Regions from separate parts of the Streptomyces sp. AC602_WCS936 genome, predicted to be linked through region 1. Evidence: predicted binding sites of a transcription regulator. Region 1 holds the regulator's gene; each other region holds the start of a gene.
What was found. The regulator HrcA, encoded in region 1, represses chaperone genes, less so after heat shock. The targets are predictions, from matches to a motif close to TTNGCACTCNGNNNNNCNGAGTGCNAA.
Positions count from the first base shown of each region.

Region 1 (5,175 bases):
TCGGCGCCGGGCCCGACCACGTCTCCGCGTACGCCCTGATCGTCGAGGAGGGCACCCAGCTCGCCCGCCGCATCCGGCGCGGCGAGGTCCCCATGACCGACGACGACGTCCACGCCGACCGCTACCTGATCGCCGAGGAGACCCTCGCCGCGGCGGGCTTCGACTGGTACGAGGTGTCCAACTGGGCCACCTCCGACGCCGGACGCTGCCTGCACAACGAGCTGTACTGGCGGGGCGCCGACTGGTGGGGCGCGGGGCCGGGAGCCCACTCCCATGTGGGGGGCGTGCGGTGGTGGAACGTGAAGCATCCGGGGGCGTACGCGGGCGCACTGGCGGCGGGGAAGTCGCCGGGTGCCGGACGCGAGGTCCTGACGGACGAGGACCGGCGGGTGGAGAGGATCCTGCTGGAGCTGCGGCTGCGGGAGGGCGTCCCGCTGTCCCTGCTGCGGGAGGCGGGGCTCGCGGCGTCGCGGCGGGCGCTGTCGGAGGGGCTGTTGCAGGCGGGACCGTACGAGGACGGCCGAGCCGTGCTGACCCTGCGGGGGCGGCTCCTGGCGGACGCGGTGGTGCGGGACCTGGTGGACTGATCACTCGGGGGGAGTGAATCGGTGCGGATCGGGAGTTCGGTCCCTAGTCTGGTTCGTAGGCTGCCGCCAAAAGGACGCGGCGGATGTGGAGGGCCACGGAGATGACCGCTGTGGACGAGTACGGGATGGCCAAGTTCCTCGAGGATTTCGAACCTCCGGAGGGCCTCACAGCTGAGCTTCTTCGGGGGGAAATCGTGATGATGGCCAGTCCTGATCTGGTGCACAACATCATCGTTCTGCTGATGAGCAGGCAGGTCCCTCTCGAACGCTGGTACGGACTCCAGACGCAGGACATCGACATCCTGGACGAGGCCAGCGTGCCGGTGCCAGACCTGGTTGTCGTGGCGCCTGATGCCTTGCCCCAGGCGGGCCGGCTGCTCCCCTCCCCGCTGATCACCATGGTTGCCGAGGTCGTTTCCAAGACCAGTGTTCACCGGGACTATGGCGTGAAGCGCTCGATCTACGCCGCTGGTGAAGTCCCTGCCTACCTCATCGTTGATCCGATCATGGCGCAGTGCGTCCTGTTGACTGATCCCGATGGAAAGGGGGACGAAGCCAACTACCGGACGCAGCACATCGCGAAGTTCGGTGAACCAGTGGCGCTGGACGTCCTGGGAATCGAGTTGGACACCAGTGGTTTCGGCACCTTCACCGGCGTCAAGCCCCACCGCTATCCGTAACGAAGTCGATCAACTCTTCCACCCGCCCCAGCAGCTCCGGCTCCAGGTCCTTGTACGACCCCACCCGCGCCAGAATCGCCTGCCACACCGCCCCGGTGTTGTCGGACGGCCACCCCAGCGCCCGGCACACCCCCGTCTTCCAGTCCTGACCTCGCGGCACCCGGGGCCAGCCCTCGATCCCCAGCGACGACGGCTTCACCGCCTCCCAGATGTCGATGTACGGGTGGCCGACGACCAGCGCGTGCTCGCTCGTCACCGCCTGAGCGATGCGTGACTCCTTCGACCCCGGCACCAGGTGGTCCACCAGCACCCCCAGCCGCGCGTCCGGGCCCGGCGCGAAGTCGGCGACGATCGAGGGCAGGTCGTCGACGCCCTCCAGGTACTCCACCACCACGCCCTCGATGCGCAGGTCGTCGCCCCAGACCTTCTCGACCAGCTCGGCGTCGTGCCGCCCCTCGACGTAGATGCGCCCGGCGCGCGCCACCCGCGCGCGGGCCCCCGGGACCGCCACCGAACCCGACGCCGTACGGGAGGGCCGCACCGGACCCGAGGACGGCGACGGACGCACCAGCGTCACCACCCGCCCCTCCAGCAGGAAGCCGCGCGGCTCCATCGGGAAGACCCGGTGCTTGCCGAAGCGGTCCTCCAGGGTCACCGTGCCGGCCTCGCAGGCGATCACCGCGCCGCAGAACCCGGTGCCGGGCTCCTCGACCACCAGACCGGGGTCGGCCGGAACCTCCGGTACCGGCTGCGGCTTCTTCCACGGAGGGGTCAGGTCGGCGGAGTACTGGCGCATTCTGCCGACGATACGAGGAATCCAGGCCCCATGATCAGCGCGACACGCCGAAACCGGCGGCCAGCGCGTCCCGTTGGGCCCGCACGAACGCCGCGTCCACCACCGCGCCGTGACCCGGCACGTACCGCGCGTCCTCGCCGCCCAGCTCCAGCAGCCGGTCCAGCGCGGCCGGCCAGTGGGACGGTGCGGCGTCGGGGCCCGCCTGCGGCTCGCCGGACTCCTCGACCAGGTCGCCGCAGAAGACGACCTCCACCTCGCCCGGCACCAGCACCGCGAGGTCGTGGCCGGTGTGCCCCGGGCCCACGTTCGCCAGCAGGACCTGCCGGCCGCCGCCCAGGTCGAGCGTCCACTCGCCGCACACCTCGTGCCGGACGCCGACCAGCGCGTCGGCCGCCTCCTGAGCCGACCGCGCCTCCAGCCCCTCCGCCTCCGCGTCCGCGCGCAGCGCCTCCCGCCCGTGTCCGCCCCGAGCGAACACCGCGCCGGTGCCCACCGCCCCGTACACCTCCACGCCCGCGAACGCCGCCGCGCCGAAGACGTGGTCGAAGTGCGGATGGGTCAGCGCGAGATGCGTCACACGGTGACCGGCCAGCGCCTGCGCCGCCGCGCGCAACCGGGCGCCCTCACCGAGGCTCGACCCGGCGTCCACGAGCAGCGCGGCGCCCGCGCCGACGACCAGCCCCGCCGTGCAGTCCCACACCGGCAGACGGCACCGCCCGACGCCCGGGGCCAGCCGCTCCCACCCCAGCTCTTCCCAAGTCACGCTCATGACGGCGACGCTATCGGGGCACGCGCCCCCCGGCGCGGCGGCACCGTACCGACGGTGACCGGCCCGGTGCCCGGCCTTGCCGTGGGTGTACCCCACAGCCGTACACTGGGCCGGGGAAGTCTGGCACTCGCGCACCGTGAGTGCCAGGACAGACAGGCAGGACAACGGGCCGACGACTTCTGGAGGTGTGCGCGATGCTCAGCGAACGCAGGCTGAAGGTGCTGCGCGCCATCGTCCAGGACTACGTCGGCACCGAGGAGCCCGTCGGCTCCAAGGCCCTCACCGAGCGGCACAACCTCGGCGTCTCCCCGGCCACCGTGCGCAACGACATGGCGGCCCTGGAGGACGAGGGGTTCATCGCCCAGCCGCACACCAGCGCGGGACGCATCCCGACCGACAAGGGCTACCGGCTCTTCGTCGACAAGCTGGCCGGCGTCAAGCCGATGACCGCGCCCGAGCGCCGCGCCATCCAGAACTTCCTGGAGGGCGCCGTCGACCTCGACGACGTCGTGGCCCGCACGGTGCGGCTGCTCGCGCAGCTCACCCGGCAGGTCGCCGTCGTGCAGTACCCGTCGCTGACCCGCTCGACCGTGCGCCACGTCGAGCTGCTCTCGCTCGCGCCCGCGCGTCTGATGCTCGTGCTGATCACGGACACCGGGCGGGTCGAGCAGCGCATGGTCGACTGCCCGGCGCCGTTCGGCGAGGCGTCCCTCGCCGATCTGCGGGCGCGGCTCAACAGCCGGGTCGCGGGACGCCGGTTCTCGGACGTGCCCGGTCTGGTGGAGGAACTCCCGGAGGCCTTCGAGGCCGAGGACCGGGGTACGGTCTCCACCGTGCTCTCCACTCTCCTGGAGACGCTGGTCGAGGAGAACGAGGAGCGGCTGATGATCGGCGGCACCGCCAATCTCACCCGCTTCGGGCACGACTTCCCCTTGGTGATCCGGCCGGTGCTCGAAGCACTGGAGGAGCAGGTCGTGCTCCTCAAGCTGCTCGGCGAGGCGAAGGATCCGGGCGTGACCGTCCGTATCGGTCATGAGAACGCCCACGAAGGACTCAACTCCACGTCCGTCGTGTCGGTGGGCTACGGTTCGGGCGGCGAGGCGGTTGCCAAGCTCGGCGTGGTCGGACCGACCCGCATGGACTACCCGGGAACGATGGGAGCGGTACGCGCAGTGGCACGGTACGTCGGACAGATCCTGGCGGAGTCGTAGGTGGCCACGGACTACTACGCCGTACTCGGCGTGCGCCGCGACGCGTCCCAGGACGAGATCAAGAAGGCGTTCCGGAGGCTCGCCCGCGAGCTGCATCCGGACGTCAACCCCGATCCGAAGACCCAGGAGCGGTTCAAGGAGATCAACGCCGCCTACGAGGTGCTGTCGGACCCGCAGAAGAAGCAGGTCTACGACCTCGGCGGAGACCCGATGTCCCAGGCGGGCGGCGGCGGAGCCGGCGGCTTCGGCGCGGGCGGCTTCGGGAACTTCTCGGACATCATGGACGCGTTCTTCGGTACGGCGTCGCAGCGCGGACCGCGCTCGCGCACCCGCCGGGGCCAGGACGCCATGATCCGCATCGAGGTCGAGCTCGACGAGGCGGCCTTCGGTACGACCAAGGACATCCAGGTCGACACGGCCGTCGTCTGCAACACCTGCAACGGCGAGGGCGCCGCCCCGGGCACCTCGGCCCAGACGTGCGACATGTGCCGCGGCCGCGGTGAGGTCTCGCAGGTCACCCGGTCCTTCCTGGGCCAGGTCATGACCTCGCGGCCCTGCCCCCAGTGCCAGGGCTTCGGCACGGTGGTCCCGACCCCGTGCCCGGAGTGCGCCGGTGACGGCCGCATCCGCTCCCGTCGCACGCTGACGGTGAAGATCCCGGCCGGTGTCGACAACGGCACCCGCATCCAGCTCGCGGGCGAGGGCGAGGTCGGCCCCGGCGGCGGTCCCGCCGGCGACCTGTACGTCGAGATCCACGAGCTGCCGCACTCGACCTTCCAGCGGCGCGGCGACGACCTGCACTGCACGGTCACCATCCCGATGACGGCGGCGGCCCTCGGCACGAAGGTGCCGCTGGAGACCCTCGACGGCATGGAGGAGGTCGACATCCGCCCGGGCACCCAGTCCGGCCAGTCGATCCCGCTGCACGGCCGGGGCGTCACCCATCTGCGCGGCGGCGGCCGGGGCGACCTGATCGTCCACGTCGAGGTGACCACCCCGACCAAGCTCGACGCCGAACAGGAACGCGTGCTGCGCGAGCTCGCCAAGTTGCGCGGCGAGGAGCGTCCGCAGGGGCAGTTCCAGCCTGGTCAGCAGGGCCTTTTCTCCCGTCTGAAGGACGCCTTTAACGGGC
Region 1 is NZ_JAGMUF010000090.1:246,249-251,423, forward strand. Features, by position in the region: gene hemW (radical SAM family heme chaperone HemW) at 1-587, shown strand, start outside; gene KUM03_RS26445 (Uma2 family endonuclease) at 689-1,267, shown strand; gene KUM03_RS26450 (DUF3097 domain-containing protein) at 1,245-2,063, opposite strand; gene KUM03_RS26455 (MBL fold metallo-hydrolase) at 2,098-2,832, opposite strand; gene hrcA (heat-inducible transcriptional repressor HrcA) at 3,027-4,043, shown strand; gene dnaJ (molecular chaperone DnaJ) at 4,044-5,175, shown strand, end outside.

Region 2 (5,175 bases), on a different contig from region 1:
GGTGCGGTGTCGGGCCGGGTCAGGGGTCCGGGGACTGCGAGGATCCCGCACCATGCGAGCAGTCGTACAAAATGACAAGAGCCGGGTGTTCAGGGCGTATCGGGCGCCGTCCGCGAGGCTCCGGATGCGCGCCGGCGCGGCGGCCCTCGCCGTCGCCGCCCTCGCCTCCGGCTGTGCGCAGGACGCCTCCGAGGTACGCGGCGCCTCCGGCCAGCAGCCCCTCCAGGCGCCCCCGGCCCGCGCGCTGGACGCCTACGCGTCCAAGCTGAGCGCGGCGCACGCCGCCCGGGTCGCCGCCGCCAAGCGCTGGAAGCTGAAGAAGGTCCCGCTGACCGCCCCGCCGCCCCCCGCGAAGAAGCCGGAGATCAAGGCCCGCAAGGGCTTCGAGGTGGACGGGCAGGAGAACCTCCCGCCGGTCTTCACCTCGATCCCCACCAAGGAGAAGATCGTCTTCCTCACCATCGACGACGGCGCCGAGAAGGACCCGGCGTTCCTGCGGATGATGAGCGAGCTGAAGATCCCGTACACCGCCTTCCTCAGCGACTACCTGGTCAAGGAGGACTACGGCTACTTCAAGAAGATGCAGGACCGCGGCGTCACCCTCAACAACCACACCCTGAACCACCCCTACCTGCCCGCCCTGTCCTACGCCGAGCAGAAGCGCGAGATCTGCGGCATGCAGGACGTGATCGAGAAGCGCTACGGCAAGCGCCCCACCCTCTTCCGCCCGCCCTACGGCAACTACAACCGCGACACCCTGCGTGCCGCCAAGGCCTGCGGCATCGAGTACGCCCCCATCTGGAACGAGGAGGTCTTCGCCGACCACTGGGACTACCGCGAGTGGGACCGGAAGATCCACCCCGGCGACATCGTTCTCACCCACTTCCGGGGCGAGGGCGACTGGGACGGCACCATGCGCGACATGGTCCGCGAGTTCCTCGACAAGGTCACCGCCGAGGGATACGCCGTGGCCCGGCTGGAGGACTACCTGTGAGGCGCGGGCGGCTGCGGCCGGCCGGGGCCGCCCTGGCCGCCCTGCTGCTCACCGGCTGCGCCCAGTTCGCCGGCCCCGCGCAGCCCCCGGCGGGCGCGGAGCCCCCGGCGGGCGCGGAGCCAGGCGCCCAGGGCGGCGACCGGGGACAGCGCCTGCCGCCCGTCGTGGACCACGTCCGCACCACCGACCCGGTCGTCTTCCTGACCTTCGACGACAGCGCCGAGCGCGACCCGCACTTCGCCGACACGGTCCGCGAACACCGGCTCCCGGTCACGCTCTTCCTCACCGACACCGTCGCCGGACCCGCGTACGGCCACTTCGCCCGGTTGCGCTCGGTCGGCGCGAGCCTGCAGAACCACACTCTCGACCACCGCTCCCTGCGCGGCCTGCCCTACGCCGGCCAGCGCGCGGAGATCTGCGGCCAGCAGACCAAGCTCCGCTCCCGCTTCGGCGTCCGCCCCCACCTGTTCCGCCCGCCCTACGGCAGGTACGACACCACGACCCTGCGCGCCGCCGCCGACTGCGGCATCACGGCCGTCGTCCTGTGGCGGGTGGCCCTGAACGCCGACGGCGACCTCACGTACACCCGCGGCGAACACCGTCTGCACCCCGGCGACGTCGTGGCCGTCACCCCGGACCACCCGACGGGCACGGGCCTGAGCGCCCGCACGGAGGCCCTGCTGGAGACGATCGAGGAGCAGGGGCTGAGGGTGGCGGATCTGGGGGACTACCTCTGAGGGGGATGTTCGGCGTGGGGTGGCATCTCTTGCACCGGCCGGCATTTCCAGCCCGTCCGGCGCTCGAGGACGAGGCCGTCCAGGCCGATTTCCCCGCCGACGCGCCGCCGGCATTGGCACTCCGCTTGACCGAGTGCTAACCGCAGTCATAGTCTCGGCTCTGGCACTCCCCCTAGGAGAGTGCCAACACAGCGACGGGCAGGTCCGGCACCCGCGACGACGGATCGACCTGGTCGCCACCTCAGACAGTTAACCCCGTGAGATCTCCGAAGGGGGAGGTCGGATCGTGACGACCGCCAGCTCCAAGGTTGCCATCAAGCCGCTCGAGGACCGCATCGTGGTCCAGCCGCTCGACGCCGAGCAGACCACGGCTTCGGGCCTGGTCATTCCGGACACCGCCAAGGAGAAGCCCCAGGAGGGCGTCGTCCTGGCCGTGGGCCCGGGCCGCTTCGAGGACGGCAACCGTCTTCCGCTCGACGTCAGCGTCGGCGACGTCGTGCTCTACAGCAAGTACGGCGGCACCGAGGTGAAGTACAACGGCGAGGAGTACCTCGTCCTCTCGGCTCGCGACGTGCTCGCGATCGTCGAGAAGTAATTCACCGAAGCACCCAGCAGTTCAGCTGCGCCCCTGGCTCCCGCGACCATAAAAAAGCCGGGCGCCCGGGGCGCAGTGCCGTATAACCCCAAGATTTCCGGAAGAGGGCTCACGCTCCCATGGCGAAGATCCTGAAGTTCGACGAGGACGCCCGTCGCGCCCTCGAGCGCGGCGTCAACAAGCTCGCCGACACGGTGAAGGTGACGATCGGTCCCAAGGGCCGCAACGTCGTCATCGACAAGAAGTTCGGCGCCCCGACCATCACCAACGACGGCGTCACCATCGCCCGTGAGGTCGAGATCGAGGACGCCTACGAGAACCTCGGCGCCCAGCTGGTGAAGGAGGTGGCGACCAAGACCAACGACATCGCGGGTGACGGCACCACCACCGCCACCGTCCTGGCCCAGGCGCTGGTCCGCGAGGGCCTGAAGAACGTCGCCGCCGGTGCTTCCCCGGCGCTGCTGAAGAAGGGCATCGACGCGGCCGTCGCCGCCGTGTCCGAGGACCTCCTCGCCACCGCCCGCCCGATCGACGAGAAGTCCGACATCGCCGCCGTGGCCGCGCTGTCCGCCCAGGACCAGCAGGTCGGCGAGCTGATCGCCGAGGCGATGGACAAGGTCGGCAAGGACGGTGTCATCACCGTCGAGGAGTCCAACACCTTCGGTCTGGAGCTGGACTTCACCGAGGGCATGGCCTTCGACAAGGGTTACCTGTCGCCGTACTTCGTGACGGACCAGGAGCGCATGGAGGCCGTCCTGGAGGACCCGTACGTCCTCATCAACCAGGGCAAGATCTCCTCCATCACCGACCTGCTGCCGCTGCTGGAGAAGGTCATCCAGACCAACTCCTCCAAGCCGCTGCTGATCATCGCCGAGGACGTCGAGGGCGAGGCCCTGTCGACCCTGGTCGTCAACAAGATCCGCGGCACCTTCAACGCGGTGGCCGTCAAGGCCCCCGGCTTCGGCGACCGCCGCAAGGCGATGCTGCAGGACATGGCCGTTCTCACCGGCGCCACCGTCATCTCCGAGGAGGTCGGCCTCAAGCTCGACCAGGTCGGCCTCGAGGTGCTCGGCACCGCCCGCCGCATCACCGTCACCAAGGACGACACCACGATCGTCGACGGTGCCGGCAAGCGCGACGAGGTCGAGGGCCGCGTCAACCAGATCAAGGCCGAGATCGAGTCCACCGACTCCGACTGGGACCGCGAGAAGCTCCAGGAGCGCCTCGCGAAGCTGGCCGGCGGCGTGTGCGTGATCAAGGTCGGCGCCGCCACCGAGGTGGAGCTGAAGGAGCGCAAGCACCGTCTGGAGGACGCCATCTCCGCGACCCGCGCCGCGGTCGAGGAGGGCATCGTCTCCGGTGGCGGCTCCGCGCTGGTCCACGCCGTCAAGGTCCTCGAGGGCAACCTCGGCAAGACCGGCGACGAGGCCACCGGTGTCGCGGTCGTCCGCAAGGCCGCCGTCGAGCCGCTGCGCTGGATCGCCGAGAACGCCGGCCTGGAGGGCTACGTCATCACCTCCAAGGTCGCCGAGCTCGACAAGGGCCAGGGCTTCAACGCCGCCACCGGCGAGTACGGCGACCTGGTCAAGGCCGGCGTCATCGACCCGGTCAAGGTCACCCGCTCCGCCCTGGAGAACGCCGCCTCCATCGCCTCCCTCCTCCTGACGACCGAGACCCTGGTCGTCGAGAAGAAGGAAGAGGAAGAGCCGGCCGCCGCGGGCCACGGCCACGGCCACGCCCACTGAGCGACACGCTCGTAGAAGAGCCCGGCGCCCACCAGGGTGCCGGGCTTCTTCGTTGGTGCGTCTGTTAGCGTCATGATCGATTCGGTTGAACGCTGCTGACCACAGCGTGTGCCGAACGGTGATGCGCCAGTGAGCAAGGGGGAAGAAGAATGCCCGAGAACCCGCCCGGCGACGTGTTCACCGGCCGTGTGCTGGAGTGGCACAGCGAAGAGGGCTGGGGCGTACTCGCGTCCGATGCCCTTACGGAACGGGTGTGGGCGCACTTCTCGGTCGTCGAGGCCGAGGGTTTCCGCGAACTGACCGCAGGCCAGTGCGTCGTGTTCACGGCCGAACCGGCCGAGCAGGACGAGTACCACTGGCGCGCCGTGTGCGTCTGGCCGAAGACCGCCACGCACCGCCGTCCGGACGAGGAGAGCGGGCCGGGCTATTCGTCGGGCCTGGACATCGACTTCGATTCCTGACCGCGCGTCGGCCACCGCCGAATCGGTCCTTTCATCCGCGCCCGGCGGGCGGGTGGTTTCTGCCGCCGTTCTCGCCGTGGGTGCCGTGCCGGCCGAAGCGGGGGTCACCCAGGCCAAGCACACCTTCAAGATGTCCGCCCCGTCCTACAAGCGGACGGACTCCAACGGAACGTTCACCGGACAGGTGAACATGGCCGGCACCGTCGGCAAGTCCGCCCACATGGCGTGGTCCTTCCGTACCTCACCGAAGGTCCGAGCCATTGCCACGGGGAGGATGACGTGCACGGCAGGGCACATGCAGCTGCCGTACCACGACAAGCACACCAACGTGGCCGTCGACTACTTCTGGCACTCGTCCGTCCCCGGCAACCGGCGCAACAAGAACTACACGCTCTACGGGAACTGCACCTTCCGAGTGAAGGTGGGCGGTAAGACGGGGACCGCCAATCTCGGCTTCCGGTTCAACTACTCGCTGTTCGACGGAATCAGCAAGTCCGCCGGGGCACGGGACGAGGTATCCGCCGCCGCGGAGAGCACTGCTTACGCGAGCGATCTCGACATCGCCTACGACTCCTGACGCGTGGGCCGGTTCTCCGCATGTGCAGGGGCGCGGAGAACCGGCTGACGGCTGCCACGGCCGCTG
Region 2 is NZ_JAGMUF010000008.1:78,130-83,304, reverse strand. Features, by position in the region: gene KUM03_RS03050 (polysaccharide deacetylase family protein) at 125-994, shown strand; gene KUM03_RS03045 (polysaccharide deacetylase family protein) at 991-1,731, shown strand; gene groES (co-chaperone GroES) at 2,018-2,326, shown strand; gene groL (chaperonin GroEL) at 2,446-4,071, shown strand; gene KUM03_RS03030 (cold-shock protein) at 4,221-4,532, shown strand; gene KUM03_RS03025 (hypothetical protein) at 4,609-5,109, shown strand.
Region 2: the regulator HrcA is predicted to act here: its motif matches at 1,845-1,871, upstream of groES (co-chaperone GroES).

Region 3 (5,175 bases), on a different contig from region 1:
CGCGTCCGGCACATCGTCAGCCTCGCCCTGGTCCCCGACAAGGCCACCTCGGCGGACGGCGGCCCGGAGGGCGAGGCCGGCTAGTGGACCGATCCCACAAACGCCCGAGGGCGGCACCCCCTGTCGGGAGTGCCGCCCTCGGTCCGTACTGGACGGTCGATCAACCGGAACCGGTCGATCAGAAGTCCATGTCACCGCCCGGCATGCCGCCCGGAGCGCCGCCCGCGGCGGCCTTCTCCGGCTTGTCGGCGATGACGGCCTCGGTGGTGAGGAACAGCGCGGCGATGGAGGCGGCGTTCTGCAGCGCGGAACGGGTCACCTTCGCCGGGTCGATGATGCCCTCGGCGATCATGTCGACGTACTCGCCGGACGCGGCGTTCAGGCCGTGGCCGACGGTCAGGTTGCGGACCTTCTCCACGACGACGCCGCCCTCGAGACCACCGTTGACGGCGATCTGCTTCAGCGGGGCCTCCAGGGCGAGCTTCACGGCGTTGGCGCCGGTCGCCTCGTCACCCGACAGCTCCAGCTTCTCGAAGACCTGGGAGGCCTGGAGCAGGGCCACGCCACCACCGGCGACGATGCCCTCCTCGACGGCCGCCTTCGCGTTGCGAACGGCGTCCTCGATGCGGTGCTTGCGCTCCTTGAGCTCGACCTCGGTGGCGGCACCGGCCTTGATGACGGCCACGCCGCCGGCCAGCTTCGCCAGGCGCTCCTGGAGCTTCTCGCGGTCGTAGTCCGAGTCGCTGTTCTCGATCTCGGCGCGGATCTGGTTGACGCGGCCGTTGACCTGGTCGGTCGAGCCGGCGCCGTCGACGATGGTGGTCTCGTCCTTGGTGATGACGACCTTGCGGGCGCGGCCCAGGAGGTCCAGGGACGCGTTCTCCAGCTTGAGGCCGACCTCCTCGGAGATGACCTCGCCGCCCGTGAGGATGGCGATGTCGCCGAGCATGGCCTTGCGGCGGTCGCCGAAGCCCGGGGCCTTGACGGCGACGGACTTGAAGGTGCCGCGGATCTTGTTGACGACCAGGGTCGACAGGGCCTCGCCCTCGACGTCCTCGGCGATGATCAGCAGCGGCTTGCCCGACTGCATGACCTTCTCCAGGAGCGGCAGCAGGTCCTTGACGTTGCCGATCTTGGAGTTGGCGATCAGGATGTACGGGTCGTCGAGCGACGCCTCCATACGCTCCATGTCGGTGGCGAAGTACGCCGAGATGTAGCCCTTGTCGAAGCGCATACCCTCGGTGAGCTCCAGCTCCAGACCGAAGGTCTGGGACTCCTCGACGGTGATGACGCCTTCCTTGCCGACCTTGTCCATGGCCTCGGCGATGAGCTCGCCGATCTGGGTGTCGGCGGCGGAGATGGAGGCCGTGGAGGCGATCTGCTCCTTGGTCTCGACGTCCTTCGCCTGCTCCAGCAGGGCGGCGGAGACGGCCTCGACGGCCTTCTCGATACCGCGCTTCAGGGCCATCGGGTTGGCGCCGGCCGCGACGTTGCGCAGGCCTTCCTTGACGAGGGCCTGGGCGAGAACGGTCGCGGTGGTCGTACCGTCACCGGCGACGTCGTCCGTCTTCTTGGCGACTTCCTTGACCAGCTCGGCGCCGATCTTCTCGTACGGGTCCTCGAGCTCGATCTCCTTGGCGATGGAGACGCCGTCGTTGGTGATCGTGGGCGCGCCCCACTTCTTCTCGAGGACGACGTTGCGGCCCTTGGGGCCGAGCGTCACCTTGACGGCGTCCGCGAGCTGGTTCATGCCGCGCTCGAGGCCGCGCCGCGCCTCCTCGTCGAACGCGATGATCTTGGCCATGTGAAGTGGTCCCTCCAGGACTGGGGGTGATTCCTTCGGACCGCGCCCGCGCCCGCGACGGACGGCTCGCCGGCCTCGTGGTTCCTTCCCCACCCGGCCCGCGGGCCTCACCGACCCGGTCCTTCGTTGTCACTCTCACCTTCAGAGTGCTAACGCCAATGATTAGCACTCGCCCCCATCGAGTGCAAGCGCCTCTCGGGGATCGGCGCCCTCGGTCAGCCACCCGCGAACAGGGAACCGGGGGTCCGTCCGGGCAGCCCGAAGGGCCCGCACCCCGGGTGAGGTGCGGGCCCTTCGGAGAAGAACCGTTTGCTTGCGGTGGCCGAACGTCTCAGGCGCTGAGGCGAACCATGTCGGCCTGCGGGCCCTTCTGACCCTGCGAGATCTCGAACTCGACCCGCTGGCCTTCTTCGAGGGTGCGGTAGCCGTCCATCTGAATCGCGCTGTAGTGGACGAAAACATCCGCACCACCGTCGACCGCGATGAAGCCGTACCCCTTCTCCGCGTTGAACCACTTGACGGTGCCCTGAGCCATGCCTAACTCCCCTATTACTGGCCCTTGCACAGATCCGCACTTCGCGGACCCGGGTCAGACCTCACCCCCCACGACTGGGGGCGTGCGCCGGAACGCGTCGACCGCGGCTGAATGTATCTGTCCAACTGCCGTCTGCAACAGGTCAATCGGACGAGAAATCTGGACGCACCCGGTCCGCAATATGGCGAGCTTTCGCCTGAATTCGGGTCAAGTCGGGTGTCACAAAAGGAGCAAAAGCCGCGAAATGCGCCTGCATTTTGGCTGCATCTTGTCGGGCGCAAAGCAGGAATTCAGGGCTCCGGATCTTTCGATCGGGAGCGCGTTCCCCAACTCTACCGCGCTCAATCACATGGAATTGCCCCCTCCGCTTCTCTCACGGAGGGGGCAATGGACACTACGAGGCGTGTCAGCCGCCGGCGACCGCCGGGATGATGGAGACGCCCGCGCCGTCCGGCGTGGCGGTCTCGAGGCCCTGCTCGAAACGCACGTCGTCGTCGTTGACGTACACGTTGACGAAGCGGCGCAGCTTGCCCTGGTCGTCCAGGACGCGGGCGGCGATGCCGGTGTGGTTCTTCTCCAGATCGGCGATGACCTCCCCGAGGTTCGCGCCGTCGGCGCTGACCTCGGCCTGCCCACCCGTGTAGGTGCGCAGGATGGTCGGGATACGAACGGTGACGCTCACTTCAAAACCTCCGGTCAGGTGATTGTCCAGGGGCGCGGGGAACTGCGCGACCAGCCCCCACCGGCCCGCAGACGAAAACGGTGGAGTGGTCCCTCAAACGAGACCGGCCTCGCGGAACGAATCCAGGCTGGGACGAATCGTCGCGGTCAACCCCGTACCCGCCACCGCATCCAGCGTCTTCAGACCATCCCCCGTGTTCAGCACGACCGTGGTCAGCGACGGGTCCAGTACGCCGTCCTCGACCAGCTTCTTCGTCACGCCCACCGTCACACCGCCGGCGGTCTCCGCGAAGATGCCCTCCGTGCGGGCGAGCAGCTTGATCGCGTCGACGACCTGCTCGTCGGTCACGTCCTCCACGGCGCCACCCGTGCGGCGCGCGATGTCGAGGACGTACGGCCCGTCCGCCGGGTTGCCGATGGCCAGCGACTTGGCGATGGTGTCCGGCTTCTGCGGGCGTACGACGTCGTGCCCGGCCTTGTACGCCGTGGACACCGGCGAGCAGCCCTCGGCCTGGGCGCCGAAGATCTTGTACGGCTTGTCCTCGACCAGCCCGAGCTTGATCAGTTCCTGGAGCCCCTTGTCGATCTTCGTCAGCTGGGAGCCGGAGGCGATCGGGACGACGATCTGGTCGGGCAGCTGCCAGCCGAGCTGCTCGCAGATCTCGTACGCGAGGGTCTTGGAACCCTCCGCGTAGTACGGGCGCAGGTTGACGTTGACGAAGCCCCAGCCCTCGCCGGCCGGGTCGCCGATCAGTTCCGAGCAGAAGCGGTTGACGTCGTCGTAGTTGCCCTCGATGCCGACCAGCTCACCGCCGTAGACGGCGGCCATGACGACCTTGCCCTGCTCCAGGTCGTGCGGGATGAACACGCAGGACCGGAAGCCGGCGCGGGCGGCGGCGGCGCCGACGGCACCGGCGAGGTTGCCGGTGGAGGAGCAGGAGAGGGTGGTGAAGCCGAAGGCGCGGGCGGCCTCCAGGGCCTGGGCGACGACGCGGTCCTTGAAGGAGTGCGTCGGGTTGCCGGAGTCGTCCTTGACGAACAGCTTGCCGGCCTCGACACCCAGCTCGCGGGCCAGGTTGTCGGCCTTGACCAGCTTGGTCCAGCCCGGGTTGATGTTCGGCTTGGTCGCCACGTCGGCGGGGACGGGCAGCAGCGGCGCGTAGCGCCAGATGTTCGCGGGGCCCGCCTCGATCCGCTTCCGCAGCTCCTCGGTGTCGTACGCCGAGAAGTCGTAGGCGATCTCCAGCGGGCCGAAACACTCCTCGCAGGCGAAGAGCGGACCGAGCGGCACGCGGTGACCGCACTCGCGGCAGGAGAGCGCCGCGGCGGGACCGAGGTCGACCGGGGAGGCGGCGGAGGGGGTGGAAGCGGAGGTGTCGGTGGTGCTTGCGACAGTCTGCACAGCCATGTGAGGCGAGGCCCTTTCTCCTCATCTTCCTCACGACGCATCTCGCCGTGAGACGGATTTGGCACCTTCCCTAGCCGGGAGCCTCGCCACGTCCGTGTGACAAGAACCGACTGGAGGGTTGCCGGGGCTTCATCGGGCCGTATCCCTCTGCCCCTCTGGATGAGCGGTGTTCAGTTGTTGGTCACGCGGCGACCCCGGCATGCGATGGTCGCCCGCGTTGTTCAAGACTGTAACCGACGGCCACGACAGTTGAGATAGTCGTCCGAACCGCGAGATGGATCACAGAGGGAGCCGGAGACCGTGCTGGAAGAAGTCGAGCGCTGGCTCAGCGCACGCTCCTGGTCCGTGCGGGACCGGCCGATCCAGCAGCTCATGGGCGCCAAGCACGCCGGCGGGCAGTCGGTCAGCGTGGTGCTGCCCGCCCTCGACGAGGAGGCGACCGTCGGCGACATCGTCTCGGTGATCCGCCGGGAACTGATGGAGCGGGTGCCGCTCGTCGACGAGCTGGTGGTGGTGGACTCCGGGTCGCGGGACCGCACGTCGGAGGTGGCCGCGGCGGCGGGCGCGCGGGTCGTGCACCGGGACACGATCCTGCCGCGCGTCCCGGCGGTGCCCGGCAAGGGCGAGGTGCTGTGGCGCTCGCTGCTGGTCACCGGGGGCGACATCGTCTGCTTCGTCGACGCCGACCTGCGCGAGTTCCGCGCCGACTTCGTCTCCGGCATCGTGGGCCCGCTGCTCACCGACCCG
Region 3 is NZ_JAGMUF010000016.1:24,971-30,145, reverse strand. Features, by position in the region: gene KUM03_RS07270 (helix-turn-helix domain-containing protein) at 1-84, shown strand, start outside; gene groL (chaperonin GroEL) at 179-1,804, opposite strand; gene KUM03_RS07260 (cold-shock protein) at 2,136-2,339, opposite strand; gene KUM03_RS07255 (MoaD/ThiS family protein) at 2,746-3,021, opposite strand; gene thrC (threonine synthase) at 3,115-4,428, opposite strand; SAM riboswitch class I at 4,447-4,594, opposite strand; gene KUM03_RS07245 (glucosyl-3-phosphoglycerate synthase) at 4,729-5,175, shown strand, end outside.
Region 3: the regulator HrcA is predicted to act here: its motif matches at 1,967-1,993, upstream of groL (chaperonin GroEL).